DNA from 3 places in the Shewanella sp. SM95 genome. Region 3 is predicted to be linked to each of the others. Evidence: predicted binding sites of a transcription regulator. Region 3 holds the regulator's gene; each other region holds the start of a gene.

Region 1 (11,083 bases), on a different contig from region 3:
ATTTGCTGGTGTGCACCCTGCAGGATTAGTCGGTACTCACATTCACTTCTTATTGTCTGCCTCTGCAAAACGTACCGTTTGGCATATTGGTTACCAAGATGTAATAGCAATTGGTCAGCTATTTACGACGGGTGAACTCAATACCGAACGTGTTATTGCGATCGCAGGCCCTAAAGCGGCTAAGCCAAGACTCGTACGCACTGTTGTGGGCGCGAGCATGACTGAATTAACCGCAGGTGAAGCCTTAGATGGCAATGTTCGTCTGATTTCAGGCTCTGTTCTGAATGGTCGTACAGCCGTTGGCCCACAAGGGTATTTAGGTCGTTACCATGTTCAAGTAAGTCTGTTAGAAGAAGGTACAGAGAAAGAATTTTTAGGCTGGGTATTACCAGGCTCAGACAAATATTCTATCACTCGTGCATTCTTAGGACATCTTGCTCCTTCTCGTCTGTTCAGCATGACGACCAGTACAGGTGGTTCAGACCGCGCTATGGTGCCAATTGGTAACTATGAGCGTGTAATGCCATTGGACATTCTTCCTACTATGTTGTTGCGTGACTTGATTTCAGGTGACTTTGACGGTGCTGCTACTTTAGGCGCGTTAGAGTTAGATGAAGAAGATCTCGCACTGTGTACGTTCGTATGTCCAGGCAAGTATGACTACGGTTCATATCTGCGTGACTGTCTAGATACGATCGAGAGGGAAGGCTAATGAGCTTGAAAGATTTTTTCGAACGTATTGAACCCGACTTTGAAAAAGGCGGTAAATACGAAAAGTTTTATGCCCTATTCGAAGCGGCATACACGATTTTTTATACCCCAGGTAAAGTGAACAAGGGCAAAACCCATGTTCGCGATAACCTCGACCTAAAACGTATGATGATTACGGTTTGGGCTTGTGCTTTCCCCGCGATGTTCGTGGGTATGTACAACGTAGGTTTACAAGCTCAATTAGCTTTAGTGGCTGGTTTTGCTACTCCTGACGTATGGCAAGTGAGCTTGTTCAGCATGTTCGGTACCGAACTGACGGCAAACTCTGGCTGGCCTGCGCTGATGTGGTATGGCGCCTGTTTCTTCCTACCTATCTACGCGGTGACCTTTGCCGTCGGTGGTATCTGGGAAGTGCTGTTTGCCTCTATCCGTGGTCATGAAGTCAACGAAGGTTTCTTCGTTACCTCTATCCTGTTTGCTTTAACGCTGCCAGCAACTATCCCATTATGGATGGTGGCGCTGGGTATCACCTTCGGTGTGGTCGTGGCGAAAGAAGTGTTCGGTGGTACAGGGCGTAACTTCTTAAACCCAGCACTAGCGGGTCGTGCCTTCTTGTTCTTCGCTTATCCGTTGAATATGTCAGGTGATACCTCATGGGTTGTGGCTGACGGTTACTCAGGTGCAACTGCACTGAGCCAAGCGGCGTCTGGCACTTTAGATTACGCAATTAACCAAAACTGGTGGGATGCGTTCTTCGGTTTCATTCCAGGTTCAGTGGGTGAAGTGTCTACATTAGCGATTCTGTTAGGTGGTTTGGTCATCATCTACACGCGTATCGCTTCATGGCGTATCGTTGGCGGTGTAATGGTGGGCATGATTGCCATTTCTACGCTGCTTAACGTTGTCGGTAGTGACACTAATCCAATGTTTGCAATGCCTTGGTACTGGCACTTAGTGTTAGGTGGTTTTGCGTTTGGCATGATGTTCATGGCGACAGACCCAGTGTCAGCGTCATTTACTAACCAAGCTAAATGGGCATACGGTATCTTGATCGGTGCAATGGCTGTGTTTATCCGCGTGATTAACCCTGCATTCCCTGAAGGCATGATGTTGGCAATTTTGTTTGCTAACTTGTTCGCGCCATTGTTCGACCACTTCGTGGTTCAGGCAAATATCAAGCGGAGGATTGCCCGTGGCTAGTAATAAAGATTCGTTCGGCAGAACCTTATTTATCGTCGTTGGCCTGTGTCTAATTTGTGCGATATTTGTGTCTACTGCAGCAGTGTTACTGAGACCGACTCAAGCAGAAAATAAACTGCTTGATAAGCAAAAGTACATTCTGGAAGCCGCTGGTCTTATCGATACTAAAGCTGGCAAAGTGACCAAAGCGCAAATTCTGGATACATACGGCAAACACATCGAAGCTAAACTGGTCGATTTGAAAACGGGTGCTTGGGTTGAGGGTGTTGATGCTGACACTTATGATCAACGTAAAGCGTCTCGTGATGTGAAAACCTCATTTGTACCTGAGAATGACATCGCTTCAGTGAAACGTGTTGCTGATAAGGCTGTAGTTTATCTTGTTCGTGACGGCCAAGGTAAATTAACCAGTGTCATTCTGCCAATCCATGGTTATGGCCTATGGTCTACTATGTATGCCTTCCTTGCTATGGATGCTGACCTAAACACAGTGCAAAGCTTAGTCTACTACGAGCACGGCGAAACGCCGGGCTTAGGTGGCGAAGTGCAAAATGCTCAGTGGAAAGCGAAATGGCATGGCAAAAAGTTATTTGATGAGCAAGGTAAACTCGCTATCAGCGTAACGAAAAACCCAACTGTTGCTAGCACTGAGTACGGTGTAGATGCATTATCTGGCGCAACCTTAACGAGTAACGGTGTACAACATTCACTGACATTCTGGTTGGGTAAAGAAGGTTTTGCGAGTTTCATTGAAAAAGCACGCAATGGAGGTCTCAACTAATGTCTGACGCTAAAGAACTGAAACAGGTTCTGACCGGACCTATAGTCAACAACAACCCGATTGCTTTACAAGTACTTGGTGTATGTAGTGCATTAGCGGTAACGAGCAAGCTCGAAACTGCATTGGTAATGGCGTTGGCGTTAACTGCGGTAACTGCGTTTTCGAACCTGTTTATCTCAATGATCCGTAATCATATTCCAAGCAGTGTGCGTATTATCGTACAGATGACCATTATTGCCTCTTTGGTAATCGTGGTTGACCAATTGTTGCAGGCTTATGCTTATCAGATCTCTAAGCAGCTGTCGGTATTCGTCGGTCTGATTATTACGAACTGTATCGTAATGGGTCGTGCCGAAGCCTACGCGATGAAAACACCGCCAATGATGAGCTTTATGGATGGTATCGGTAACGGTTTAGGTTACGGTGCGATTCTGTTAGCTGTTGGCTTCGTACGTGAACTGTTTGGTAACGGTTCTCTGTTCGGTGTTGAAATCCTGCACAAGATCTCTGATGGCGGCTGGTACCAACCAAACGGTCTGCTACTACTGCCTCCGAGTGCGTTCTTCCTGATCGGTGTTTTGATTTGGATTATTCGTACCTATAAGCCAGAGCAAGTTGAAGCAAAAGGGTAAGTGCGATGGAACATTATATTAGCCTGTTAATTCGCTCTGTTTTCATTGAAAACATGGCACTGGCCTTCTTCCTAGGTATGTGTACTTTCTTGGCTGTGTCTAAGAAAGTTACTACAGCCATGGGCCTAGGGATTGCGGTAGTTGTAGTGTTAACTATCTCTGTCCCAGCAAACCAAGTTATCTATCAAGGGCTGCTAGCTCCTGGTGCACTTGCTTGGGCTGGCGCACCTGAAGCTGACTTAAGCTTCTTGAAATTCATTACCTTTATCGGTGTGATTGCGGCTTTGGTTCAAATTCTGGAAATGGCACTGGACAAGTACTTTCCACCTTTGTACAACGCATTAGGTATTTTCTTACCTTTGATCACAGTGAACTGCGCGATTTTCGGTGCGGTATCATTCATGGTTGAGCGTGACTACAAGCTAGGCGAGAGTGTGGTGTTTGGTTTCGGCTCAGGAGTGGGTTGGGCATTAGCTATCGTATTGATGGCCGGTATCCGTGAGAAGCTGAAGTATGCCGACGTGCCTAACGGCCTACGTGGTTTAGGGATTACCTTTATCACCGCTGGTTTGATGGCCTTAGGTTTCATGTCGTTTTCAGGTGTGTCTCTGTAAGAGACACATAACGGCTTCTTGAATTGGACCTTCTAAGGATAAGTTAATGGATATTCTTGGTATTTTTAAATCTACTCCGCTCGAGGTTTACCTCGGTGTGAGTATGTTTACTGCTATCGTCCTCATCTTGGTATTAGTGATTTTATTCGCTAAGTCTAAGTTAGTGGCTAGTGGTGACATCACGATCGGCATTAATGACGATCCTGAAAAAGCGATTACAACCGGTGCGGGCGGTAAGTTGTTAGGCGTTTTGGCTAACAGCGGTATCTTCGTATCGAGTGCGTGTGGTGGCGGTGGCTCATGTGGCCAATGCCGCGTGGTGATTAAGTCTGGCGGCGGCGATATTCTGCCAACGGAACTTGACCACATCAGCAAAGGTGATGCCCGTAAAGGTTGTCGTCTTTCTTGTCAGGTTAACGTTAAGAACGATATGGAAATCGAGCTTGACGAAGAAATCTTCGGTATCAAGAAATGGGAATGTGAAGTTATCTCTAACGATAACAAAGCCACTTTCATTAAAGAACTGAAGCTGCAAATTCCTGATGGCGAGTCTGTACCATTCCGTGCTGGAGGTTATATTCAAATCGAAGCACCAGCTCATCATATTAAATATGCAGATTTTGATGTACCTGCACAATACCGTGGCGACTGGGAACACTTCGGTTTCTTCAATCTTGAATCTAAGGTTGATGAAGAAACTATCCGTGCATACTCAATGGCTAACTACCCAGAAGAGTTCGGTATTATTATGCTGAACGTGCGTATTGCGACGCCTCCACCACGTAACTTGACACTGCCTTGCGGTAAGATGTCATCTTACATTTGGAGCTTAAAAGCGGGTGATAAAGTGACAATTTCTGGCCCATTCGGTGAATTCTTCGCGAAAGATACCGATGCAGAAATGGTGTTTATTGGCGGTGGTGCGGGTATGGCGCCAATGCGTTCACATATCTTCGACCAACTGAAGCGTCTTCAGTCTAAACGTAAGATGAGCTTCTGGTACGGTGCACGTTCTAAGCGTGAAATGTTCTACGTAGAAGACTTCGACGGCCTAGCGGCTGAGAATGATAACTTCGTATGGCATGTGGCACTTTCAGATCCTCAACCAGAGGACAACTGGGATGGTTATACAGGTTTTATTCATAACGTATTGTATGAAAACTATCTGAAAAACCATGATGCCCCAGAAGATTGTGAGTTCTACATGTGTGGACCTCCAATGATGAACGCTGCCGTCATTGGTATGTTGAAAAATCTTGGTGTCGAAGACGAAAACATCCTGTTGGATGACTTCGGCGGCTAATGTTCATTAGTCCTAGATAGAAAAGTTGCAGATGTTGAGGTTAACCTTTCATCTGCAACTTTTGCATTTAAGGGCCCAAATAAGAGTAGTAGGTCACTATGTTTCAGACCTTAAAGATCAATAACTCAGCGTTAAAGTATTCATTTAACTGGCTAGTCCTCGTGGGACTGGCCTTTTTTGTTTCAGCCTGTTCTAAGCAAAACGAAGTCATTTCGTTGGCCGGCAGCACTATGGGCACGACTTATCACATTAAAGTCGTCCCGAATGAGCAGATGCCGACGGCGCAGTTACTTCAAGCGGAGATTGATTTAGCCCTTGAGCTAGTCAATGACCAGATGTCGACGTATCGGCCTAATTCAGAATTATCCCGTTTCAACCAATTGCCATTGGAGCAAAGTGTTGAAGTCTCACCGGATACCATAAAAGTGGTGCAAGAGGGAATACGTTTATATCAAGTGACGGATAAGGCACTTGATATTACCTTAGGTCCTTTAGTTAATCTGTGGGGTTTTGGACCTGATAAGCGTCCGACGAAAGTTCCGACACAGGCTGATATTGATGCGGCTAAAGCCAAAACAGGGATTAGTGAACTTTCCATTGAAGGCAACCGTCTAAGTAAGCACAATACCCATTTATATGTAGATTTATCATCAATCGCGAAGGGATTTGGGGTTGATAAGATCGCTTCCATTCTTGATAAATACCACGCGACAGGGTATTTAGTTGAAATCGGTGGCGAACTGAGTATCAAAGGTGCCAAAGGTGATGGAAGCTCTTGGCGTGTTGCTATAGAGCAACCGACCAATGATGGCTCTGAAGCCGTACAACAGGTTATCGCACCTGGTACTATGGCGATGGCGACCTCTGGTGATTATCGTAATTATTATGAAGAAGACGGCCAACGTTTTACGCATATAATCGATCCGCGTACTGGTTTGCCGATAAATCATAAGTTAGCATCCGTGACTGTATTGCATCAAAATTGTATGACGGCCGACGGTTTTGCGACGGCCATGATGGTTTTGGGCACAGAAGCATCATTGGAGCTTGCCAAGAAGGAACACTTGGCGATAATGCTAATCGAAAAGCAAGGCGACGGATTTAAGGTTTATTACAGCGACGCCTTCAAGCCTTTCCTTATTTAGTTTTTGGAGTAAACCATGACCTCTTTTATCGCGGCATTTGTGATCTTGTTAGTCTTCTTTTTGCTCATGTCGATTGGTTATCTCATCAAGCGCAAAGCCGTTGAAGGAAGTTGTGGCGGTTTAGGTGTTCTAGGGATTGAAAAAGCGTGTGATTGTGATGACCCTTGTGACAAACGTAAACGTCGTATGGCCGCTGAAGAAGCGCGTCGTGAGAAGTTAACGAAAGACCGCATTATCTAAATAGTCTTGATTCGATCATAGCCTCCGATTTAGGGGGCTATTTTTTTGCCTTGTATTTTCTTACACGGGTTAATCATTTGAGATTTATCCTTGGGATTAGAGTGGGATAGCAAGTTAATCTAAGCAGGAATGAGAATGCTTTTCATCATTAAGTGAGTGAAATATAAAGATAATTTGAGTTGGTCGATAAATTGTACTAGGCTAGAAGCTTGATTTAGATCAATCTTTTCACGCTTACCAAGGATAGTAACTTATGAAAGGTCATCCTAAAGTGGTTGGGCAACTGAATCGGGTGCTTACCTGTGAGTTGACCGCAATCAATCAATATTTCCTCCATGCCCGCATGTTTAAACATTGGGGCTTAGAGAAGTTAAACCACGTCGAATACAAAAAATCCATCCAAGATATGAAGCACGCCGATAAGCTCATCGAGCGAGTGCTGTTTTTGGAAGGTCTACCTAATCTGCAACAACTCGAAAAACTTCGCATTGGTGAACATAGCCAAGAGATGCTCGACTGCGATCTGGCCATGGTGCAAGAGCAGCTTACATTGCTGCGTGATGCGATCAGCTTGTGTGAAGCCGAACAGGACTATGTGAGCCGCGATCTGCTGGAAGATATTCTCGAAGACGAAGAAGAGCACTTAGATTGGCTCGAGTCGCAGCAAGAGCTCATTACGCTAACCGGTATTCAAAATTATCTACAATCGCAAATTAGCGACCAATAGGAGCAAGATATGAAAGGCGATAAAGGCGTTATCGATGCGTTAAATCGACTCCTAACGGGAGAACTCTCGGCAATGGATCAGTATTTTGTCCATGCCCATATGTACGAAGATTGGGGCCTGAAAGAACTCTATGAGCGTATCGCCCATGAGTCAGATGATGAGAAAGCCCATGCAGCCAAATTAGTGCAGCGCATTTTATTCCTCGAAGGTACACCCAATGTTGCCGCCCGTGAGGCATTGAACATAGGTAAAGATGTAGAAGAAATGCTACGTAATGATCTCGCCTATGAATACAAGGTCGCGGACGATTTGCGCAAAGTGATTGCACTGTGTGAGCAGAAGCAAGATTACCAGACACGTGAAATCCTTGAAGTATTACTCGACGATACAGAGTCTGACCATATGTATTGGCTCGAAAAACAACTTGGGCTTATTGACCGTGTTGGATTGCAAAACTACCTGCAAACTAAGATGTGAGCCTTAGATTGTTAGGTTGAGTAAATGCCTAGGCCACTGAGTGTAATGGCCTAGGAAACTCAGTTATTAAGCATGTCTGTTGTTCCTCACACTTGTCTTGTTCTCTTTTCCAGCGCTAGGCCACATCTTATTGGCCCAAATCTATCAGGAATACTTGATTACTGTTTTTATATACAGTATTTTGGCGTTGGAGGAATTCAACGTGCGAAAAATTATTCATATCGATATGGACTGCTATTTTGCTGCAGTGGAAATGCGCGACTTTCCTGAGTACCGAGGCAAACCTTTAGCTGTGGGGGGCAGTAGCGACCGTCGCGGTGTTATCAGTACTTGCAGTTACGAGGCACGTAAATTCGGTGTACGTTCAGCAATGGCGACGGCTTATGCCTTTAAGTTGTGCCCTGAGCTGATTTTAGTACCAGGCCGGATGCAGGTTTACAAAGAAGTGTCGCTACAAATTCGTGAAATATTTTCTCGCTATACCCAATTAATTGAGCCGCTTTCCTTAGATGAAGCTTATTTGGATGTGAGTGAGTGCCAACAATATAAGGGCTCTGCGACCTTGATTGCCCAAGCGATTCGTCGCGATATCTTAACCGAAACGGGTTTAACCGCATCGGCGGGTATCGCGCCAGTAAAATTTTTAGCTAAGGTCGCCTCGGATCTGAACAAGCCAAACGGCCAATATGTCATTACGCCAGAGACGCTTTCTGAGTTTGTTAAGACCTTATCGCTGCGTAAAATTCCCGGTGTTGGTAAAGTCACCGCCGAAAAGCTCTCTTCGCTCGGGCTCAATACCTGTGGCGATGTGCAAGCTTATTCTAAACCTGAGCTCTTAGCGCGATTCGGTAAGTTTGGTGGTGTGTTGATTGAGCGTTCCCAAGGCATAGATGAACGGGGTATTTCTGCCGACAGAGAGCGCAAATCAGTGGGTGTTGAAACCACATTAGCGAAGGATATTTATAGTTTAGAGCAGTGCCAGCAGGTGATGCCGAGTTTGATCCAAGAACTGTCCTTGCGTTTAAGTCGCAGTGCTAAGGAACGCAAAATACATAAACAGGTGGTCAAACTTAAGTTTAACGATTTCAAGCAGACTACAATTGAGCACCGCAGCGATGAAGTCTCGATTGTAATGTTCTATGAGCTACTCGCACAGGCTATGGAAAGGCAAGAAGGCCGCGGCATTCGTCTATTGGGTATTTCAGTTGGCCTTACTGATTCTACTCTTGTCGTCGCCACAAGCTTAAACGGCCAGACTCAGCTGGATTTAGCACTCTAGCCGTTTATTGAGTCGATAAGCCGCAGACTCATGCCTGCATTGGCTCAATAAGCCTCGGGTGGATTCGCCAACATAAAATCAATTAACAGTCTGACCCGTAAGGGCAGGTTGTCTCGATCGCGATACATTAAGTAGGCGGTGCGCGGAATACCTTGCCACTCGGGCAGTATTTGAATGAGTTTGCCACTTCGTATCTGTTCACTCGCCATGCTGATGGGTATGAGTCCAATCCCAAGCCCCGCCACCACGGCCTGACAGGCAATCGCCATATCATCGACGGCTAATTTGATATTCCCCCTTGGTTCAAACTCGACATTTTGCCCTGTGCGATTGTGCTGTAAACGCCACGTTTTTGTGGGCTTGGCGATGATAACCGGATGCTGTTCCAGCTCTTCAATGGATTGCAGCGCATGCCACTGGGTTGCCGATGTGCTGGTGCAAAGTACAAAGCTAATCGTGGTAAGTGGCCTTGCAATCCAATCGGGATCTTTAGGTTCGCCCACTCGAAAGGCGATATCGATGGCGTTTTCACTGACATCGATATTCATGTTCGACAGACTTAAATCGATATCAATATTGGGATAATGCCGTTGGAAGGCGTTGAGTGATTCACCCAGCCAGCGATAGGTTGTATTGATGGGCGCCGAGATCCGCAATTTGCCAACCGCTTGATGTTTATCCGCATGCAACTCACCAGATACCTGGTTTAACTCGATAAATAGCGGGCCGCAGCGTTCGAGATACCGCTGACCTGTGGCGGTCAGATTGACTCTATGGGCGTCTCTGTGCAGTAAACGCAGACCTAAGGATTGTTCTAACAGATTGATTCGACGGCTTAAGGTTGAAGGTGGAATGCCTAAATGCTGCGCCGCGAGCTTAAAACTCCCTTGCTGTGCCACCACCCAAAATAAGCGCATATCGTCTAAGGAATAATTAAGTTTCATATTTGGAATTTAAACTCTCAATCTTGTTAGTTTTAATAATATATGAAACTTATAAACTAAGCTCAATCCCAATTACCTCCCTAGAGGACGATATGAAATCCCATACACCTTACATGACATTCGTTTGTCTACTGATTTGCGTTTTTAGCTGGGGCAGTGTGTTTCCGATTGCTAAGCGAGTGCTGGAGGAGATGTCAGGGGAATCTCTCGTATTCTGGCGTTTTACCATTGCGGCTGTGACTCTAGCGTTATATATCGTTTTTACTCGTCAGGCTTGGCCTAAATTGAGTTTGGCGCAATACGCTGTCATAGCGCTAGTAGGCGTGATTGGTGTTGGCGGCTTAAATTTGGCGTTATTTAATGGCCTGCAGCACACCTCTGCCGCCAATGGCGCCTTGATTATGGCGCTCAGTCCGCTGGTGACTTCAATCGTCAACGCGCTATTACAGCGTGAATGGCTCAGCAGACAACAAGTGTTCAGCTTAGTGGGCGGTTTGGCGGGCGTACTGTTAGTGATCACTAACGGCAGTGTGCAGCAGTTGCTCAATTTTAGTTTTAACCAAGGTGATGTGATGATTGCCGCCGGCATGTTGGCGTGGAGTGGTTATACCATTTGTTCGCAACGGGTCGGCCATTGGTTGCCTGTATTGCCATTTACCTTGCTGAGTATGATAGCTGCCAGTGTGTCTATATCCGTGGTTGGGCTTGGCCGAGGTGAGTTTCACCCTTGGCTGGAGTTGATGGAACTGTCGGCAACGGCTTTTTCTAGCGTGCTCTACATAGGTTTGTTCGCCACTGTGCTCGGTTATCTGTTTTGGATTAACGGTGTTAAGGCGCTTGGCCCCGCTAAGGCATCGATTTTTTTTAATCTCGTGCCCGTTTTTGCAGCATTAACGGCGTTAGCCATGGGGCAGGCTGTGACGGAAATTCAATTGGTAGGGATGCTGATAGTGATCCTTGCGTTGATGTTACCTATGTTAGTCAACTTACGCGCGGCAAGAGGCTTAGTGGTTAAGCGCTGCTAATCTGT
Region 2 (11,083 bases), on a different contig from region 3:
AATCTGAGTTAAACACCTTCTTAAGTGCAATTAAATTGTCCTCTGAAGTGTAGCGATAGTTAATTATCATCGGAGCAATTTGTTGGCCGTCTTCATTAAAGCAATTTTCAATCTCTAAGCGATTAAAGCGGATCTCACAGACATTGTGGTCCACTGTTACTGGTTGCTCGCTGGTTCGGAATTGAATCGGCGTTTCGATAACCTCAATCGTAGTAACTAACCATTCAGCCAACGCCATCATCCTATCGTATTTCACGCTGGAGCTATTGATTACTGATAGCATTTGATTGATGCAGGCCTCCATATCCTGCCCTTTGCGACCAAGCTGGATAACACGCTTAATATGACTCTTGATTTCACGGTATGACTTGTCATCCACAAAAGGCTTTAACCTTTTTATCAGGATCTCATTGCGGCGTTGCATTGGCACAAATCGGTCTGACTCAGCACAAGTCATATACAAGTGCATCTGCGATGTGTGAAAGACGGATTTAAGCTGCTCTTCGTAACTGTTCATTCATAAGCCTTCAAATTACATTGCTTTACGCACTGTATTACGTCATGGGAATTACGCAAAAATTGACCTAATTACTCTCCGTTTGCGGTCTTTAATTCCTTGCTTCATAGCTGGAGCCATTAAAGGAGCCCAGTGGCGTAGCTGCTTGCTTATCGGCACGAGTACCGCGCTTAACTGAAGCGTCAAACGTAGTGAGTGGCTTGATCTCTAACGGCTCACTTTGCAATACAATAAGCGGCATCGTAGCGGTAACCGTTTTCACCTTCCCGTTAATCATGAGATTGGCCACGGGCTGCGGCTGAATATCCCGACGCGCCCGAATCATCGCTTCGGGGGTGTTCAAGATGTTCTGCTTTAACAGCAATAGCTGACTTGGGCATTCATCGCCAAGGCGCTTAATATCCGCGTTCAGTTGCTGTAGCAATTTGTCTTTATCGACCTTCGACACCACATCCTTGCATAACCAGCTGAGCCGCGCCGAGGTCATGGGTTCGTCAAAGCATCGGATTTGGCGATAGAGATGTAACGCCATGACACCAGGGCAAACCTCTCGTAGTTTCTCAAATCTGTCTGCACGGGCGCTGTACTTGGTGGTGATTTCCTTCTCGATGGCCGCTTTAGCCAAGTTAATCCGGGCAATGACATCCATAACTTTGTGAGTGACTAACGGCGATGTGGAGTACCAAAGCACCCCAGGCGTTCTACGAGCTGAGCGCTGCGAGTAATCAGGATGAATGTGTAAATCACCGTAAGCGAGTTTGGCTTTCGTTACTGCTGCAAGACCCAGTGTTTCGCGTACCGAAATCACCGTCACCGGCTCGCGCACTTTCTCAGCCGATTTTATGACGGGCGGTACAGGTGTCACGCTGGCACGGATAGGGGTATTCGAATCAAGCAGGTGATTGAGCTCCCGCAATGAGGATTGGATCACTTCATAGCTATCCGATATGATACACAAAGCTATCACCTTAAAGTATTTTTGTTGTTGTCTTACTGTAACCTCATTTAGACCATCATGCAATGATGTGGGCTAACAAAGATAGGTGTACACCCCTACCTCTTGAGTATCTGGATAGATAATTAATAGTGCTCAATAAAGTGGCGATGGCCATATTTGAGAAAGTGGAAGAGAAATTTAGATAATCTTAGTGACGACAAGATTATGGCAGATTTTGCAAATAATCGACTTTAGCCATTGAATTGAGATTAGAATACCCTAGCCGCCCTGATGACCTGATGACCTGACCGGTTGATATAACTTACGTTCTTCCCCATACTTATTTGAGCTACATTTATTCGACATTTAACAGGGTCAATTAAGTATGACTTCCAATGCCTTTTTAACACTCGGAAAAGCCACAGACGGAGAGTTAATCGCTATCGATGTGGTAAATAGTGGTAAAACCGACCTCTCCTGCCCCTTTTGTGCCGTGCCGTTGATCGCCGCAAAGGGGCTAGTCAATATTCATCACTTTCGACATGACGGCGAAACCTGCCATGAGTCACTGCAACAGCTGCCACAAATACCAGGCTGGGATCACTTTCACCTTTGCGCGCCTGATTTCCTTGTTAATGTCTTACAGAATTACGCCGAAGCCCATCCTGGGGAAGTATTTTGGTATGAACCTAAGCATGTTCGTGATCTGTTAAAGCACAATCTTATTGAGACCGACAGTTACACGGGTAAATATCGACTGACCGATGCCGCGTTAATCATCACCGGCCAACTATCGCTGAGTAAATTCAGCAACTGGTTTCGCCGCCAACTCACAGCCCGGATACATAGAAAATCGCAGTTAGTGGCTAACAACGAACTACATCGAGCACACTTTGAGATTGAGGCTTGGCGCCAACAGCAGCTGATGATGGCTACCACCTATTTATTTGAGTTAACCCTAGACAGTGGTGAAGTCATTTATAAGGTGGGCCGGACACGTCGTGAAGTGAACGTAAGGTTAGCTGAAGTCATGTCAGAGATGAAAGCCCACTTTAACCAGGACATCTCCACCAAAGTATTGCGGTTAATCCCTTACGGCGGTTATCTGGAGCAGTATGTATTGTATCGATACCGGCTATCAAAGAGAGAGATAGGAAAGCATCAAGAATATCTGAGCCTCGATGCGTCAGCATTGAAGCAGCTTAAGGCCGCATTCACACGCGTAGCCAATGACTAAGCCCCCTTCGATAAGGACGAGCGCTTTATTGCCACAGGGCGTTGGCGTTACGAACCCAAGCGATTAGATGCTGTGCGTAAAGGGATTCGCCAGACGATTCAAAGCGGCAGCAGTTTTGGGCGCCCCAAGGGAACCATCAAAGTCGGTGGCGAGGAATGGCGCAAGCAGTATCAATATGTGATTGATCTGTTGGAGGCAGGCAATCTCACTCAAGAGAAAATCGCCAGATTAACACTCAATCGCACCTCGACGGTGAAGCGAGTTAAACAAGTTATATCCAAGGAAACGCCAGAATAAGCGCGTCAGAGTTTAACGGAATTATCAGGTGTACTCCGTGCTCTTGCTTATTCCTTCCCCCTAGTTTGCATGATGGTCTAAATTGAATTATTTTGGCATCGGTTATATTGGGAATTATCATTTGGTGTTAATGTCTTCCCCAGAATTACATTTGGAAATCTTTTGCTCGGGACTAAACAATGTTACGTGAGATGTTCAACTTCAATAGTGCTAGTGACACAGTGAAAACCTATGTATTGCGCTTACGCCGTGCCAAGCAAATGGAAACATTAGAACTGATGGTTGAGCGCCTTGAGGCCGATGCGAAAAACGCCGTTGAACGCGCCGACATCGCCCATGCATACAGCATTAGGGAAATGGAAATATCTGATAGTATTTATTAACCTTAAATAACCACTTATGGCAAATGAAGGCTGGCTAGCAGTATTCAGTTTAGGGATAGCCCTAACGCTACTGTCACTATTGCGCGACAGGGTATTTTCCACCATTGGGCGTGGTTTGTTGTTTCGTCTTTATGCTGCCCCGGGTGTAATTGTCCATGAACTCAGTCATGCTCTTACTGCAATTCTGGTTCGGTTTACTATTACCAAAATATCCTTTTTCTCACCACAGCCTGACGGCACACTTGGCTTCGTGCAGTACCAGTACCGACCATCATTAATTAGCCCTGTGTTACGTTTATTCGTCGGAATAGCCCCGCTTTTCGGCGGATTTGCTGTTGTGTGCATACTTAATTGGTTATTCCAGGCGCCAGCCACCATTGACTGGTCTGCACTTTATAATTTCGCCGTTGATGAACCGTTGCGGTTTGGAATCTGGATGTATTTCACTTCTTCAGTCGTGGCTAATGCCGTTCCAAGCAAGTTTGATCTGAATAACAGCTATATTGCTCTGTACTGCCTGTGTTTTGTGATTGGAGCCCTGCCACTCAGTTACACCACTCTTTTGAATTTGCTCAGCTCTATCATGGCACTGTGCTTATTGGTAATGTTACTCTTTGTAGTAGTGTTATCTGGGGTATATTTCTGGCGACAACTTTCAAACATTAACATTTAAGCACGTTGATAATCATTATCTATGAGCAGCTATTACCGGATCGCACGTAGAGTGAAACCAATTCAATCTGGAGTTTTATTCGATGCAAAAAGAACCGCGTATTCATCATCTCTATGTAGCAACGGCGAAATACCTTTTTGCTCATCCCAAGCACGGTATCGTTAAACTCCTTGACCCAATGACGGTCAGTGACGCCAAGCGTTACCAACTAAGCCCTATTTTACTTTACGGTCTCACAGTCGCAGGCCTACCCATTCGCTGGATGACATTTGCACCAATTGACGCGCCAATTGCAATTAAAGGATTTTTGGCCAATGCTTGGGAGCACGCCAAAGGGTTAAGGGGCTTGCCTGATATTGTGCGCGTAAACAAGTATCTACATGCAGCTTGCCCGTTACTTGCCGAAGCACTGCAACCACTTGGCGTAGAACTGCAAGTTACTGCGCCTAATGATAGATCACACCCAGGCTCACTAAGGTCTGCGCAAGAAAGTGCGCAATATATCTCCATGACAGCGAGTTCGGCTCCGCCCCAACCGCAAGAAACACCTTTTGATACCTTATGCCGTTTTGCGAAAGATGATCATCTGAAAGATGTAAGAATCGCACCAAGTTACCACAGCGGTAAAGAGGCATTGAAAATTATGCAATGGCTGCAGCAACCAATACAGCCCTTGAGCGCACCACTAAATGACACCGAACTCGATTGGCAAACTGGGGATTGGTTGTCGTCGTGGGAAAAGTCGCTACCAGAATCCGGGCCTCGCTATTTCAAGAGAGATTCAATTGACAACTTCATGTGGTTAATGAGCGGCACGAACGCTGACTATATCGAACTGAGCGATGATGACGAATATGAACACAGCGATAACACTGCAGAACTGATAAAAATGCTTCTCGCAAATTGGCCAGGCAAGATGGTTGATATTGCCAAGCTATGCAGCATTACTCTAAAAGAACTTAATTGGTATCTCGGAAGCGCTGCAACATTGCCACCAGCCTCCTTATTTCAGCTAAAGCGAATCCTTGGCATTGGGATAGAGCTTGAATACCTACTTCAAACAATCAATGGACCTTACGTCTTGATGGCCAACAAACCAAAAGCGCTCGAAGATTTCTACAACGAATATACAAACGGTGGTAATGCAAGCGCTTTCGAAATTATCCCTGACAATGCACATGCCGACCCAAGTTACCGTTATATGTTGATTTGCCCTTACAGCAAACTGCCTAGCTTACTGATGGTGCCGCGGGGTTCATCAATTGCAGACCGTATTCCAGATCTATTGTTTAACTACGAAGGCGTTAGGCGTGTTGGCGCAAAACTTTATCGAGAAGCAGTGAGTACCTGTGCGGCAGTTGCAGTAAACCCTACGAACAACATTGCTATCATGTCAGAATTCACTTCGAGATATTCCTTCGAAGAGTAATACTGAACTAACATCTAATTCTATTGCCGGCCACTTGAAAATATCAATTCTGAAGCAGGCTTAAACGCAAAGAAGAAAGCTACACTGCCTAAGGCAAACCCAACAATTGAGCCCAACAACGCATTTTCGCATCCTATTAAGTCGTGGAAGGTAAACCCGCACAGGATTGAAGCCACGATATAAAGACCTAAAAATACTGCCTTGTACATGAACACCTCAAAAGATTTATCTGAATTATTTCGCGTTGAACTATGTTCGTTTACCGATGTTGAGTGTTGCCATAATTAAACTTGCAAATACAAACCATAGTGCCGCTTGGTGTTGGTCAAATACTGTTGACAAGATTATCGCCACTCCTAGTAATAGGATGTTTAAGATCATAACTTTTATACTTTTCATAGGTGATCCTTACTACAAGCATTTAAATTTGGTGGAATGATACCACAGCACTTTAGTCGCTCTATTTCCAGTAGATTTTCAATGAAAACTCAAAATCTATCTGTTACTTTATCTGCCCAGCTAATTACGCAGCTTTTAAAACAGCGCTTATAACTTCTTTTGCCATGACCGGCGGAACAGCGTTGCCAATCATCATTTTTGTTGCCGTAGCAGATGCCGGCCACTGATAACATTCATCAAAGGTTTGTGCTGCTGCTAGCTCTCTAAGACTCAATGGCCGAATTAAATCGCCAATGACAAGACTATGCTTGTTGATCGTGGTAATAGTGCCTATGGGGTTGTCAATCGAACGTCCAGACCTAGCGCTTCCATAAGCAGCATCAAGAAACACCTCACCAAACTGTTTCCGTCCATTAGTGACTCTTTTCTGTGTTGCTAACACACGATTAGAAATATGGTCCCACTTGTACGCATGCATGTCCATGTCTATAAAACTTCTAGCTGCTATTGGCCCTTTTTCTGGCAGTTCTAGAACGATCGGTTTCGTTGTTCTAGTGGCTACGATAAATAGACGCTCGCGATTCTGTGGCACTCCCAAGCGGCTTGCGTTTACATGGTTAAACGATAGAGAATATCCCAATGACCGCATCGCATATTCCCACGCACCAAAAAGCTCCCAACTCAGGAAATCTGCCACATTTTCAATCACAGCTATTGGGGTCCTATGCACCTCTAGGCAACTCACAACGGCCCAAGCAGTTGACCGACTCAAATCTGCCTTCTTGCTGGATTTCTTCTTTCCCGCTGCTCGACTGTGTCCCTGACAACAAGGGGAAGCAAGCAAAATATCGTGTTCTGGTACTAACGACCAGTCTGCTTGATGCAGATCTTGACACTTATGTGCGACCTCTGGATGATTTAGCTCATGATATTTAACTACTAACGGGTTGTGATTAGCCGCCCACAACATGCGTAGTCCAGCCATCTTTCCGCCGGTTGTATTCCCCCCAGCTCCAGCAAATAGGTCTATTCCCCGCATGGCTTCACCCGGTTAAATCTACGGAGTGCTTCTTTCGCTCTCTTCTTACAAGTCTCCCAGGATAGCCGTTTATCTTTTTTTCGATAATCTTTGGCCAAAGACTCAATTTGCAACTCTAAATCTGATTTTAACCGCATGATGCTCTCCTAAATTCGTTGAGAGTAATCATCACACAAGCTTTAAATGAGGCAAATTTTACTACGTTGCTAACAGTGAATGGTTGGAATTTCATTCCAATTTGTTAGATAAGATGGACTCAAGAACGCTCGCCGCATCTGCCATTTTTTCTCAATGCCATTGGCAGCGACGAACACGGCACCTTTGCCCATTTGCTCGTTTAATCTGTCCATGACTGACATCAACGCTGGTTTTCCCAGGTTGTCGTTGAACATATCGAGCTGCAAGCCTGGTTCTATATCTAATAGCCCTACCCCAACGCGATAGTACGGCACTGCGGCATAAAATGACTCAACCGCAGAGGTAATTTGCTGACTGATAATCATGCTGTCACTGGTGGGAGCTGGTAAATGAATTGTCCGACTGAAACCACTAACACCATGCTTGTCATACGCGGATGTTTGAGCAAAAAATACCAAGCAACGTGCTACCGATTTTTGACCCCTTAGCTTTCGAGCCGCTTCACACGCATGGAATGACAACGCCTCTTTTAACCCCGCTATCGTCGTTATTCGCTGGCCAACTGAGCGTGTGGAGAATATCTGTCGCTTATTAACGGGCATATCGTCCCAGTTAAACGCCTTTGTCCCATTCAATTCGAAAATTGTTCTTTCGATGTTAACGCCAAACATTTTCCTCGCGGTCTTAGTCTTCATTTGGGCCAACTGCAGCGCAGTATGAATCCCCATCGAATTTAGCCTCTGGCCAATTCTTTTTCCTACACCCCACACCTCGGTAGTCAACATTGCACCTAAAATGGCTTCACGATTGTGCGCTTTAATCACGCAAACACCGCGATAGCCTAAGCGCTTCGCTGCATGATTTGCGGCTTTCGCCAGCGTTAAGGTATCCCCTAGCCCGACACCAATAGGCAATCGGACCTCGCGCCAGACATCGTGCCTGAGCTTGCGGCCTAATATTGAGAGGTTCTGTGGTGTGTCATCATTCCCAAATTCAGCAAAAATCTCGTCTATCGAATAGGGAAAATACGAAAAACACTCTCTCGATGCGACTTTCATAAACTGAGAGCTGATTTCTGAATACAAGGCGTAATTGCTCGAGCAAACAACCACGCCATTCGCCCTACAGAACTCAGCAACTTGAAAGTAAGGCGTGAATTTTTTAAGCCCCAACGCAGCCGCTTCAGGGCTTAACGTCACTGTCATGCCGTCATTGTTCGAGACCACAATTAGAGGCTTACCACGATACTGCGGGTTAAAAATCTGTTCGCATGAGCTGTAAAACTTATTCCCATCGCATAACGCTATTATGCTGCTCATACCAATAAACTCGGTTGTTTCAATAATCTAATGGATGCTGGCACGACCCCTTCGCACCAGAAGCGGTCATCAAGCCTAATTGATACCGGCTCAAAATCGTCATTAGCCGATAACAACCTGCTATTGGATAGATCTAAGACTTTACAAACAAATTCCTCGTTATACATGGCTATGATGACATCGCCGGAACTTGGAGTTAGTTGACGTGACACTATCAGGATGTCACCGGAGTGGATGCCCACCCCCGTCATAGACTCCCCTCTTGCACGACCCACAAACGTCGATTCAACCAGAAGGTCATCGAGGCTTTTCAACACTAGAGGATCGCGCTTGCGTCGATGAAAGCGCACTGCACAAATGGCCACGCCCTGAATCTCTATCCCGTCTGTGACTGATATTTCGGAATAATGAGCATTGGTATTGGCATGAAGTTGATGATGGTCATGGTCATCGTCTAGCTGCCGACAAACGGTTTCGCCGTGCACCAGCGCCAAAACGACATCTCCCCGCGTCGCAGTCAATGACTTATCAACGACAAGTAGATCTCCGGTAAATAGCCCAAGACCCGTCATAGCGTCGTCGGTAACCTCTGCAAATACCGTTGCTGATGGGTGTGAGACAATAAGATTATTGAGGCTTAGCGCCTTCTCTTGGTATCCAGCGGCTGGACTCTCAAAGCCGTGTATGCCTGCCGATGCCAAACTAATGATGACGTTCATAGGACAAATCACAAATACTGTACATTAATACAGTATAGCTAATTATTGAAACATCGAAAATCCCGAAGATGATTTTTTGCGTAAAGAATACATGGAGGGAACAAATATTAAAAAGATAAGCACTCCATTACAGGGTTAGAAACTACTGCTTGGAAGTTGGGCCTACTACCATCGGGGTTGTAGGCCTCACTGTTTTGAAGAGTATTAGACAGGTGATTTATCGCGTGTAAGTCTCAAACACTCGGTCAATATCCAGCTTGAACGCATCAAGGTCAGGCATTTCTCCAGTATGCTCTACATACCCCCAGAAGAACTCAGCCAGCTCAGCCACAACGTCGAATACCGCAAGCCCTGAGAACGCTTTACCCTCGGCATAGAGATCTTCACCTTTTAGCCAAAACGCTTCAGACAGCGCAAACAGCTCCATCACAAAGTCATCTTCCCCCATCCCCAACACATCACCAATGACTTGCTCGTTGGGGCTCGTCGTCAACACGGCATTGGTCAGATAGTAGTGGTACATAGCGACCTCTGCATGGTTGCGCGGTGCAGTTGGCGTAGTTGCTAGTTCGGTCATTTTTTCTGTCCCATTCAGTTGATGTAGGAACATTCTATTACGGCGGCCGATTCTGGCAAATTTCAGGATTTACCCTTCTATATCAGCACCATACAAGACATGAATGACGCAAATCACCACGGGAAACGGGAAACGATGTTTCCGTAAAAACATCGTTTCCATTGCAGAGTGTTGAATAACTGGCTACACTGGGATTTATCGATGTAAGTCATTAACTTTGAAGATGTTTGAGGCAAGCAAATGGAACAATTGGCAGTGAAACCGAAGGCAACTCTTGAGGAAGTGACTAAGCTCGCGAATGAAATGCTTAAAAACGGTGTCGAGCCAACGACACGTAACTTGAGCGTTCATCTGCAGGGCAGAACATCGTCGATCCAAGGGTTCTTGATTGAGTACAAAAATAATCTTGAGCATAGAAAAAATGCTATCGCGGAAGAGGTTGGAAGCCTTGCCGTAGCTAAGTTGCTGTCTCAAGAACTGTTGCTCATGATTGACCGTCGTAACGAATCGCTGACCGAGCAAGTTGCCCAGTTGACGCGAAACCTTGATGAAACGCTATCGCTGTTAAGTGACAGTGAAGATAAGTTAGAAAGCGTCTTGAATACTACGGCGGCTCAAGTTGCGGAGATTGAAACCAGCACCGCAGCCAAGGTCGAAAAGGCCCAATCTGCTGTAAGCCTGATAGAGCAACAACTGCGAGAGTTAAAGGCCACCAGCGAAAAGGCCATTGATGACGCAAGAAATCACGCAAAAGCCGAAGTATTAAAAGCAGAAGCATTAGTAGACGCAGCGAATGGGCGCGTTGCACAAGCAGAGACCGAATTAAGGGCATCTCGAGAGCAAATTAAATTACTCAGCATCGATGTTGCGAAGCGTGAACTAGAACAGCGAGAGTTAGAGCAAGCGAAGGCCACCATTGCAACTCTGCAGGCCACACTATCAAAGCAGCAAGACCAGATCTCATACACCACAGCGAACCTTGAGCGATTGACGCAGGACCGAACAGAATTAAAGGCTACAGAAGCCAAGCTAGGTAAGACTGCGGAAAATTTAACGGCAACCTTAGTATCGGTGCGCAATGAATTAGCAGACTCTCGAGCAAAACTAGCCGAGGTTAATGCAGAAAAGTTGGCATTTGAGCGTGATACGCAAAGACTTAATACAGATCTCAATAGTTATCGTCAGCAAGCAAACCAACTCGGAAGCCTCCAAGCTGAGCTTATTAGCGTCGAAAAACAACTGAATCAGGTGAAATTAGATCTATCTCAATCAGAGCGTGAACGGGAGATATTATCCCAAGCTCTAGCTGCCAACCGTGTGGCGGGCAGTCAGACCGAGAAAAAATAAGATATTTCGAAGGATGTTCGTGTTGGAGAGGAATAACTTTCATACTCCTTGTGGCTTACTTCTGGACATAAA
Region 3 (11,083 bases):
AGCTGGGAACGTTACCATGGTAACCAAAACTGGCGAGACCAAAGGGCAGCGCCGCCCACAGATAAGGTGAAAAGCTGTTATTACCATCGGGTTCGAGCAACTTAGTCACATCAATTTCGATCAATAAATTGCCGATCGCGAGGAAGAAGGTAATGATCATACCGCCGAGCATAATCGTGGTAATGCGATCCACGGCCTTAGTGCTGATCAACACTATGCTCGCCAATACTATGGCAAACACTAGCCCTGCCACACTTTGCGGTAACTCAATTCCCATGCCCTGCAAGCTGTGATTCACAATCGAGCCACCGCCGCTGATATAGGCATAGGTCAAAATATACAGCACGAACGCGATGGAAACGCCGTTCACTATCCGCCAAAACTGCCCTAAGGTTTGCTTGCTTAAAGTATCGAAGCTAGCACCCGGTTCGAAATGCAAATTGGTTTCGAGTAGCAATAAGCCCGACATCAACATGCAAAACCAAATGCCCAATAACATTAAAATCGAATAGCCAAACCACATACCTGCACCGACCACGGGCAGAGAAAACATCCCAGCACCTACGGTCGTGCCAGCAATAATCATGGCGCCGCCGAGCAAGGACTTACCTGCGGGCTTATGCTTAGCCGCATTCATATGATTTGCCATTAAACTGTATGCTCCGCGGTGACACTCGCCACTATCGTTTGTTTCACTGACGGACGTAATAAGCTATTGGCTTGATCTCGTATGCGATTGATATTGGACTTATCTTGGTTATCCGCTAGATATCCCAATTCTTTGAGCTTAACGCTCAAGGTGCCGTAAAGTTTCTTATCGTAGAACTCTGGCGCAGTAATGCCATGCAAAGCGCCTAAACGCTGGGCAAGTAGATGACTCTCAGACTCAAGTTCTGAGCGCTCCATCTTAGGTCTGTTCGCTAACAGATTGAAGATAATGGCATAGCGTTGCAGAGTTTCGCTCACTGAACTGGCTAACAATAATAGTTGGCTAGTGTGTTCAGGCACGACAGTTAAGGTATCAGTCTCAACCACTAACCCTTGTTCAATGAAGAAATCCAGCACTTGATTGACATAGGCAGGTACATCCTTAATGCCCATGAAGAGTTCGGCTTTCAGCAGTGGATAAAAATCGGCAACGATTGACACAACTTGCTGACGCGGGATCTGCTCATTATGCGTTAAACAACTCGCAATTAATGACGGTACAATAAATAAGTGGATGATATTGTTACGATAGTAAGTCATAGACACTGCCTGACTCGTCTCGATAGACACAATTTCACCTAAAGGATCGGCGCAAACAACAAACTTGTTCAGCTCTAAACCTTGCTGCACTAAATGCTTACCATCACCTTCGGCAACCGAAGTATAAGTAGTGTAAGGCACTTTTTTGAGTAGAGTCAGATACAGATCAAGCTGACGTTCCAGCAGACTGCGCTCTAAGGCATTTTGATCTGTGGCCAACAACACTAAACTCGTCAAGGTCACCGAACTCGCCGCCGCCGCATCGTTAATATTCGTCATCACTCGATTCGCCAGCACGTTTACCGCTGGCGTTAACCAGCTTGGTTTTTGCTCAGGATCATCGGCCAACTCAGTACGCCAGTTTGGCGCGCGCTCATTTAAGAAGTTTTGCAGAGTAATCGGCTCGCCAAAGTTCACATAACCTTGGCCGAAATTACCAAGTTTGCGAATCGCACCAAACACCTGCCACACAGATTCTTTTTTCTTTTTCTTACCACTTAACTCTTTATGATACGTCGCCACTTCCATCACATGGTCATAGCCTAAATACACAGGCACTAGCGTGACTGGACGCTCGATACCGCGCAGCACACTGTTCATCGTCATGGCGATCATGCCAGTTTTCGGCGCCAACAGACGGCCAGTACGTGAACGGCCACCTTCGGAGAAGTATTCCACCGAATAACCTTTAGCAAACAGCTGATCTAAATACTCACGAAATACTGCGGTGTACAGCTTATTGCCATTAAAACTACGGCGGATAAAGAAGGCACCACCGCGACGGAACATAGGTCCCGCGGGCCAGAAATTGAGGTTAATGCCGGCAGCAATGTGCGGCGGAACCATGCCTTGATAATACAAAATATACGATAACAGCAGGTAATCCATGTGGCTGCGATGGCAAGGCACATAAACAATCTCGTGGCCATCGTGGTGTAACTGCCGAACTTGCTCGGCGCCTTTAATGTTGATCCCGCTGTAAAGCTTGTTCCACAGCCAAGTTAAAAAACGCTCGGCAATACGCACTAAACTGTCTGAGTAATCGGCAGCGATTTCATCGAGATACTCAATAGCCGTCTCGCGCGCTTGGGTCTCAGAAATCTTTTTACTGGCGGCTTCTTCTTGAATCGCTTTGCGCAGCGACTCAGATTTGAGTAACGAATGAAACAGTGCTTGGCGGTTTGGCAGCACAGGCCCTGTCATTACCTTACGTTGACGACGGAAATGCACGCGCGCAACCCGTGCTAACTTATGGGCAATCCCCATGTCGGTGCCATGTTCGTCAGCCATGTAACGCAGGGATACGGCATTCGAAAACTGCACGAAGTTATGTCGACCTAAGAACAGAATCATCAAGCACTTGCGCAACCAAGTCGGGTTTTCCCGCTCAAATACGGCCGCCTTCATAGTGTCGTCTTCTTTCCCTGGCGTGCGACCCCAATACAAGCTCACGGGCACCAGTTGAATATCCAATTCAGGACGTTCCTTATGCACGGCTAACAAACGCATAAAGCATTCGAGGAAAGGCTCATTACCAGCACGTTCGCCAAACAGTGGCTTACGTCCTTGAAGACAGACAACCCGAGGCGCAGTCACACCATTAGCCACTAGAGGCTCATAAGGGCTTGGTAAGCCTAACTTAGCCGTTATTTCGCTCAAAGCAGCGATGTCACTGAGGGATTCTGTTTTCATCACATAAACAAGGGGTCTGGAAGCATCCAGATTCAGATCGGCAAAGGGATCCTGAGGCACCACAATAGTGTGCACTAAGTGTTTTTGGATCCAACGTAATGATTTCAACCAAAGAGAGTCGTGTTTAGGCATTATTCTTATGCAATTAAGTGCGTTTACTAGCCCGATAGAATACCAGACTATGGGCAATATTCGCTAATTCTCTCCAACATAGCTAAAAAGTGGTTAATACTTGCGCTGCAAATAATACTGTATATACTAACAGTAACTGTATAGAAAAACAGGAAACACCATGAGACCTTTGACGCCACGCCAAGCTGAAATTTTAGAGCTAATTAAACGAAATATTGCCGATACTGGCATGCCACCCACTCGGGCAGAAATCGCAACCCGTTTAGGTTTTAAGAGCGCCAATGCGGCTGAAGAACATCTTAAAGCGTTGGCAAAAAAGGGCTGCATTGAGATCATGCCAGGCACATCTCGAGGCATTCGTCTGCCTGCGGAAATCGAAGATTTGACTGAAACAGGTTTACCGCTCATCGGCCAAGTGGCCGCGGGTGAACCTATCCTCGCCCAAGAACATGTTGAACAGTACTACCAAGTCGACCCAAGCATGTTTCATCCCGCCGCCGATTTTTTACTGCGAGTAAAGGGCGACAGCATGAAAAATATCGGTATTCTCGAAGGTGATTTGCTGGCAGTTCATAAAGTAGAACAAGCTAGAAATGGTCAAGTGGTTGTCGCTAGAGTCGATGACGATGTCACTGTTAAACGTTTCGAAAAAAAAGGTAATGTAGTCTATCTACATGCCGAAAATGAAGATTACTCCCCGATTAAAGTGGATTTAGGCTTCCAAAGTTTAACAATTGAAGGACTCGCCGTCGGTGTGATCCGTAATGGAGATTGGCTATGAATAAACTACTTGGCAATGCCCCCCGCCATCCGGGCTTGTGGCTCGATGAAGTCCGTGATGCCGACTATGACTGGCACCATGCGCCTATCGCCTGTATGCCAACCAAGACTCAAGGTCGCCAAGAATTAATTCATCTGAGTGCACAACTCGCTCAGTTAAGCCAACAGGGCCGTTGGTTAGTGCTCATCAACCCTCCAAGTATTGGCTACAAGCAAACACTCGCTAGCGCAGGTGTGCGTATGGATAGAGTTTTGCTGGTACATGCTAAAGATGAAGTCGAAACCCTGTGGGCGATGGAAAAAGCCCTAACAAGTGGTACGTCCAGTGCAGTCATTACTTGGACTCAATCATTAGATGCGCGGGATAATCGACGCCTACAAATCGTGGCTAAAAGTGCCCGAGCTATGGGTATAGTGCTTGAAGACGTAAACAGTCACTTACATGCCGACGTACGCATTGAGCAAGGCAATCTCTTCGGTCAGCAATCTTTTTTTAGCGCTGTACATTAAATATTCATTTAATTTTTTACCTTGAAAGCCGCCTCACCTATGAATGTGAGGCTTTTTTTTGGCAATTTTTCAGATAATTAGATAAATAAGTGATCTTGATCAATATTTAAACAGCAAGTATGGTTGGTTAAGTCGGTGGTGATATATCACCTTCCGTGGTCAATGAATCGAGTATTTATCGAACTCGAAGCGCCACTAAAAATAGAGAACAGATTTATTTCAGCAGTATGTGCCAGCGTGGCTAATTACCAGCAGTAACAATACTTGATTAAAAGTAACAGCCGCCAACGCACGTTGAAGTCAAAAAAGCTTTTTTGGGAACTGAAGAGTTTGCATAGAGTTGAGACTTACTGTGTTGCTCTTCTTTGTAGTTGCTATTCGCAATTGGCAGAGGAGAAGTCTTGTGAAGCAATTGTTGTATTGTTTACTCGTGGTGCTTTTCGCACCACCGTTGACCGCCGCGGACATGCGGTTCAACATGACCCCTGGCGTGACCGAGATCAGTGGCAAGGTTTATCACTTGCACATGACCATCTTGTATATCTGCTGCGCAATAGGCCTAGTGGTCTTTGGCGTCATGATTTACGCCATGATCAACCACAGAAAATCCAAAGGCGCTGTCGCGTCCCACTTTCACGAAAGCACTAAAGTTGAAATCGCTTGGACGATTCTGCCATTTATCATTTTGATCTTAATGGCGATTCCAGCGACAAAAACTTTAATCGCAATGGAAGATCCCAGCAACGCCGATCTCACCGTAAAAGTCACGGGGTCCCAATGGAAATGGCATTACAGCTATTTCGATCAAGATATTGATTTTTATAGCATACTGACAACACCCAGAGCACAAATTGAAGGCACCGAAACCAAGGGTGAAAACTATCTATTGGAAGTCGATAAACCGCTCGTTCTACCGATAAACCGCAAAATCCGCTTTCTGATGACTTCAGAGGATGTCATCCATTCTTGGTGGGTACCCGCCTTTGCAATTAAGAAAGATGCCAACCCTGGATTTATCAATGAGGCTTGGACTCGCATCGACAAACCCGGCATTTACCGTGGTCAATGCGCCGAGCTCTGCGGTAAAGACCATGGTTTTATGCCTATCGTAGTACAAGCGTTACCTGAAGCCGAGTTTGAGGCTTGGGTAACAGAGCAGAAACAAGCCGCAGGTGCTGCGGCTGAAGCCGCTCAAGCCGCTTTATCACAAACCCTAAGTAAAGAAGAGTTGATGACTCAAGGTGAACAAGTTTACCTCGGGCACTGCGCAGCCTGCCACCAGCCCAATGGTGAAGGGTTGCAAGGCGTATTTCCGCCCCTTAAAGGTAGCCCGATTGCAACGGGACCACTCAGCGGTCACCTTGAAATTGTGCTCAACGGTAAAACGGGTACTGCCATGCAAGCGTTTAGTAAGCAATTGACCGCACAAGAAATCGCGGCAGTGACTACCTACGAGCGGAATGCTTGGGGCAATAATACTGGCGATGCAGTGCAAGCCAAAGACGTCAACGAGTACATGAACGGCAATTCTGCACAAACATCCGCCGCGGTACCAAGCAGTACAACTCCGACACCCGCACCTGCAGACGTCTCAGCTGCAATCGATCCCGCAAGCCTCCCCACACTCAGCCATGACGCCCTCATGGCCGAAGGTGAAACTGTCTACGCGACCTTCTGTGCTGCCTGCCATCAAGTGACAGGTGCAGGAATACCACCCGCCTTCCCCGCGCTAGTGGGTAGTGCTATCGCCATTGGACCAGTCGCCAATCACATCGATATTGTGATGCACGGCAAAACGGGCACGGCTATGCAGGCATTTGGCAAACAGCTTAGCCCACAGCAACTTGCAGCAGTCATTACCTATGAACGCAATGCTTGGGATAACAATACCGGCGATACAGTGCAACCTGCTGATATCGCAAGTCATGGACAGTAGGGGATAATGATGAGCACTACGACTCAAGATCAAACCGCAGCCCATGATGACCATCATCATGGTGCGCCAAAGGGCATCATGCGCTGGCTGCTAACCACCAACCATAAAGACATAGGTACTTTGTATTTATGGTTCAGCTTCATTATGTTCTTAACCGGTGGCGCTATGGCCATGGTGATCCGCGCTGAACTCTTTCAACCTGGATTACAATTGGTCGAGCCCAACTTTTTCAACCAAATGACAACTGTTCATGGGCTGATCATGGTATTCGGTGCGGTAATGCCAGCCTTTACAGGGCTCGCTAACTGGCTGATCCCTATGATGATAGGGGCGCCCGATATGGCGCTGCCACGGATGAATAACTGGAGTTTTTGGATACTCCCCTTCGCCTTCACTATCCTTCTCAGTTCGCTATTTATGGAAGGTGGCGGACCTAACTTTGGTTGGACCTTCTACGCACCACTATCAACAACTTATAGTCCAGATAGCACGGCGCTCTTTGTATTTTCTATTCACATCATGGGGATAAGTTCGATCATGGGCGCAATCAACGTGATTGTGACCATAGTGAATTTACGCGCGCCAGGCATGACATGGATGAAGTTACCATTGTTTGTGTGGACTTGGCTTATCACGGCATTCCTACTGATCGCGGTTATGCCCGTACTCGCTGGCGCAGTGACTATGGTGCTGACAGATAAGTTTTTCGGCACGAGTTTCTTCGATGCGGCTGGCGGCGGCGATCCTGTGATGTTCCAGCATATTTTCTGGTTCTTCGGCCACCCTGAAGTCTACATCATGATCTTGCCGTCCTTTGGCATCATCTCTGCCATAGTCCCAGCCTTCAGTCGTAAACCCTTATTTGGCTATGCATCCATGGTTTATGCTACGGCTAGTATTGCAATTCTGTCGTTCCTCGTGTGGGCGCACCATATGTTCACCACAGGTATGCCTGTGTTTGCCGAGCTGTTCTTCATGTATTGCACTATGTTGATTGCAGTGCCAACTGGAGTGAAAGTGTTTAACTGGGTTGCCACTATGTGGCGCGGCTCACTCAGTTTCGAAACGCCCATGCTGTTTGCTGTAGCCTTTATCATACTCTTCACTATTGGCGGTTTTTCGGGATTAATGCTCGCCATTACACCCGCCGACTTCCAGTACCACGATACTTATTTTGTTGTGGCACATTTCCATTATGTGCTCGTGACTGGTGCGATTTTCTCCATCATGGCAGCGGCCTATTACTGGCTACCTAAGTGGACGGGACACATGTACAACGAACGACTGGGACAATGGCATTTCTGGTGCTCGGTGATTTCAGTCAATGTGCTATTTTTCCCGATGCATTTCCTTGGGCTGGCAGGAATGCCAAGGCGTATCCCTGACTACTCGATTCAATTTGCCGATGTTAATCAAATCGTCTCGATTGGTGGGTTCGCCTTCGGCTTATCGCAATTGATTTTCTTAGTTTTAGTAATTAAGTGCATCCGTGGCGGCGAAAAAGCCCCCGCTAAACCTTGGGAAGGTTCCGAGGGTTTAGAGTGGACATTGCCAAGCCCTGCGCCTTACCACTCCTTCACGACACCACCTGAGGTGAAATGAAATGGCAACCCAACACCAGCAAGATAAATCTAAGTCAAATCGTAAACTTATCAGCATGTTAGTTATCGGCTGTATTGGCATGTTTGGCTTTGGATTCGCGCTGGTGCCGCTCTACGATGTGTTGTGCGAGCAACTCGGTATCAATGGAAAACCCTCCAATACCGCGAGTAGTTATCAAGCAATCACAGTAGATACAAGCCGAATAGTGACTGTGGAATTTATTTCTCAGGTACAAACAGGCATGCCATGGACATTTGCGCCACAAACCAAACGGCTCGAAGTTCACCCTGGCGAGCTAATCCATACGGCATTTTTGGCGCGCAATATGTCCGCTAAAGCAACGATTGGCCAAGCGATACCTTCAGTTTCGCCCGGCCAAGGTGCAGCTTATTTTAATAAAACAGAATGCTTTTGCTTTAATCAACAACCCTTAGCGGCGGACACTAGCGCTGAGCTGCCGCTCATTTTCTATGTGGATCCTCAGTTACCTGAGTCTATCCACACTCTGACCCTCTCTTACACTCTCTACGACATTACCGACAAGCAGTTAGCGTCTGCCATAGAGCAAGGAGCTGCAAAATGACAACGAAACATCAGACTTACTACGTTCCATCCCAAAGTGTCTGGCCTATTATAGGTGCCATTGGCTTGTTCTTAATCGCCTCTGGTGCAGGCCTTTTCGTGCAGCAGTTGAAATCAGGTGCATCCGGTGGCGGTTATGTGCTGCTGGTTGGGATCGCTGTGATCCTATTCATGCTGGTGGGTTGGTTTAGAACCGTGATCCAAGAGTCGATGGCAGGGCTCTATTCTAGCCAAATGGATCGATCGTTTCGCCAAGGTATGAGCTGGTTTATTTTTTCGGAAGTCATGTTTTTCGGGGCTTTTTTCGGGGCACTATTTTATGCCCGCATGTTCGCAGTGCCTTGGCTCGGTGGCGCATCGAATAATGCCATGACCCACGAAGTGCTCTGGCCTCAGTTTGAAGCTATTTGGCCGCTCATAACTACGCCAGATGGCACTAAAACCCAAGCCATGCCATGGACTGGACTGCCATTAATCAACACTATCGTACTGCTAACCTCCTCAGTTACCTTACATTTCGCCCATGTCAGCCTAGAAAAAGGTAAACGTTCTGCCATTACTCTCTGGCTTGGTATCACCATACTCTTGGGTATGGGTTTCCTTGCCTTACAGGCAGAAGAATATATGCATGCCTACCGGGAAATGGGACTCACCCTGACCTCTGGGATTTATGGCAACACCTTCTTCCTGTTAACTGGCTTTCACGGCATGCATGTCACACTGGGGACTCTCTTTTTATTCGTGTTGTTTTTCAGAGTGTTGAAGGGGCACTTTAGCGCAGATAAACATTTTGCGTTCCAAGCAGGGAGTTGGTATTGGCACTTTGTGGATGTGGTCTGGCTGTGTTTGTTTATTTTCGTTTACGTTCTCTAGTGCTTTAGTAAGGCGTGGGATTGGGGCTAATTAACCCAGTCCCTAAGGCCACCAGCAATAACAAGATAACGAGCACGGAGAAAATCACTCGCCGCCCAAGATAACGGCTCATAGGCACTTTTTCATCACCTTTCACCATAATAAACAAGGCGCGACCTAGATTAAAAATGATGAATAGCAACAGCAGAACTAAGACCAACTTAAAAATGAACAGGCTATTCATACAATATCCTCATGTTCTGCTGAATAAATTAACGGTTTTTCTACTGATATTGACTGTGGCTGTATTAACTATATTGGTCAAGTTGGGTTTATGGCAGTTAGCCCGTGGTGAAGATAAAACGACGCTTTTAGCCCAAATGGAAGCAAGGCAAGCTTTGCTGCCATTAAGTTTTGAGCAGCTCCAACTCAAGGTCGGCAAAGAAGGCGTAACGGGTTATCGACTGCAAGTACGCGCCACTCCCGCAAGCTCACAAATCTGGCTGCTGGATAATCAAATCTATCAAGGTCAAGTGGGATATTTAGCCTTTCAACCCCTGCAAGTAGAAGTTGAAAAACCTTGGTTGCTGGTCGAATTAGGCTTTGTTGCCGCGGGTTCCCATCGTGATGAGTTGCCTCACATTACTCCCCTAAGCGGGGCATTAAATATCGAAGGCAGGCTTTATCAAAAGCAAATCAATCCTTTGAGCCAAGCTTTAATGGCAGAAACAGGGACAAGTATTCGCTTTCAAAATTTAAATATGCCCGAAATGGCTAAGGTATTAGGGCACCCAGTGTTACCTGTCGTGTTGCAACCAGAGCAATTACCTTCCCTCACATTGCCCCATCCTTGGCAACCTTTCCCACTGTCGGCACAAAAACATTGGGGCTATGCGTTGCAGTGGTTTTCGATGGCAGCCGTATTTGCAGGGCTAATGCTGTGGCAAGGGATTAAATATGTAAAACGCCATAGCGCCCAAACAGTCGCAAACTCAAGGAGCAAATAGGGAAATTAGTACCATACTTAGCAAGACACTAATAAAACTAAATAAATATAAAACAATAAATTAGGGATAATTTGAATGAGAGGAGCAAGCATGAACTCCCAGAACAAATCTAAACACAAAGCATTAGGGCTATTACTGCTGGCGTTTATTGCACCCGTAGTGATTGCTAAGCTAGTGCTGAGCCTCAATTTATACCATGGCGGTGCCACCAATCATGGCGAGCTGATCAGTCCCGAAACCAGTTATGCCAGCCTTGGGGTTGAAAATTCTAATCCCAAAGAATGGCAACTACTGTATTTATTGCCCGCCAAATGCAACGATACTTGCCGCGAACGCCTGTATATTTTGCGCCAAAGCCACACAGCGCTAGGGCCAGATCAGGCGCGAGTAGAACCGCTCATCCTCACCCATCCCGACAGCGATCTTAACGCCTTAAGCACCTTTAACTTCAATACTCGTCCCGCCAATGCAGGCTTAAGCAAATGGTTAGATGAACAGCAGCTAATCATAGTCGATCCCTTAGGCAGCTTAGTACTGCGCTATCCTCAAGTGCAGGGCAAAGAAGCACATTTAGCTCAAGGCAAGGCGCTGATTGCGGATCTGCGTAAGTTGTTAAAACTGTCGAGGGTAGATTGATGCAACTAACTTGGATCCTACGCTTAACCTTAGTCTTTACCCTATTGGTGATTTTAATGGGCGCTTACACCCGCCTATCGGATGCAGGACTCGGCTGCCCCGATTG

What was found. The regulator LexA, encoded in region 3, represses DNA repair genes until DNA is damaged. The targets are predictions, from matches to a motif close to TACTGTATNNNNATACAGTA.
Region 1: dinB (DNA polymerase IV) is a predicted target of LexA. The motif match lies at 7,990-8,009, and genes of this name have one in related genera.
Region 2: L5M29_RS22140 (S24 family peptidase) is a predicted target of LexA. The motif match lies at 9,103-9,122, and genes of this name have one in related genera.

What each region holds. Positions count from the first base shown of each region.
Region 1 is NZ_JAKKSE010000010.1:90,624-101,706, reverse strand. It holds gene L5M29_RS12645 (Na(+)-translocating NADH-quinone reductase subunit A) at 1-712, shown strand, start outside; gene L5M29_RS12640 (NADH:ubiquinone reductase (Na(+)-transporting) subunit B) at 712-1,911, shown strand; gene L5M29_RS12635 (Na(+)-translocating NADH-quinone reductase subunit C) at 1,904-2,692, shown strand; gene L5M29_RS12630 (NADH:ubiquinone reductase (Na(+)-transporting) subunit D) at 2,692-3,324, shown strand; gene nqrE (NADH:ubiquinone reductase (Na(+)-transporting) subunit E) at 3,330-3,938, shown strand; gene nqrF (NADH:ubiquinone reductase (Na(+)-transporting) subunit F) at 3,985-5,241, shown strand; gene L5M29_RS12615 (FAD:protein FMN transferase) at 5,340-6,386, shown strand; gene nqrM ((Na+)-NQR maturation NqrM) at 6,402-6,626, shown strand; gene bfr (bacterioferritin) at 6,880-7,353, shown strand; gene bfr (bacterioferritin) at 7,363-7,830, shown strand; gene dinB (DNA polymerase IV) at 8,033-9,109, shown strand; gene L5M29_RS12590 (LysR family transcriptional regulator) at 9,154-10,053, opposite strand; gene L5M29_RS12585 (DMT family transporter) at 10,146-11,078, shown strand.
Region 2 is NZ_JAKKSE010000033.1:22,395-33,477, forward strand. It holds gene L5M29_RS22095 (DUF2913 family protein) at 1-517, opposite strand, end outside; gene L5M29_RS22100 (DNA replication terminus site-binding protein) at 609-1,484, opposite strand; gene L5M29_RS22105 (GIY-YIG nuclease family protein) at 1,840-2,691, shown strand; gene L5M29_RS22110 (hypothetical protein) at 2,764-2,988, shown strand; gene L5M29_RS22115 (hypothetical protein) at 3,168-3,371, shown strand; gene L5M29_RS22120 (hypothetical protein) at 3,388-4,044, shown strand; gene L5M29_RS22125 (hypothetical protein) at 4,127-5,473, shown strand; gene L5M29_RS22130 (DNA cytosine methyltransferase) at 5,997-6,911, opposite strand; gene L5M29_RS22135 (Y-family DNA polymerase) at 7,118-8,368, opposite strand; gene L5M29_RS22140 (S24 family peptidase) at 8,365-9,099, opposite strand; gene L5M29_RS22145 (hypothetical protein) at 9,305-9,664, opposite strand; gene L5M29_RS22150 (hypothetical protein) at 9,905-11,011, shown strand.
Region 3 is NZ_JAKKSE010000014.1:88,973-100,055, forward strand. It holds gene mtr (tryptophan permease) at 1-649, opposite strand, end outside; gene plsB (glycerol-3-phosphate 1-O-acyltransferase PlsB) at 649-3,072, opposite strand; gene lexA (transcriptional repressor LexA) at 3,233-3,853, shown strand; gene L5M29_RS15345 (cell division inhibitor SulA) at 3,850-4,362, shown strand; gene coxB (cytochrome c oxidase subunit II) at 4,766-6,298, shown strand; gene ctaD (cytochrome c oxidase subunit I) at 6,308-7,900, shown strand; gene L5M29_RS15360 (cytochrome c oxidase assembly protein) at 7,902-8,483, shown strand; gene L5M29_RS15365 (cytochrome c oxidase subunit 3) at 8,480-9,355, shown strand; gene L5M29_RS15370 (DUF2909 family protein) at 9,360-9,578, opposite strand; gene L5M29_RS15375 (SURF1 family protein) at 9,577-10,341, shown strand; gene L5M29_RS15380 (hypothetical protein) at 10,432-10,977, shown strand; gene L5M29_RS15385 (COX15/CtaA family protein) at 10,977-11,083, shown strand, end outside.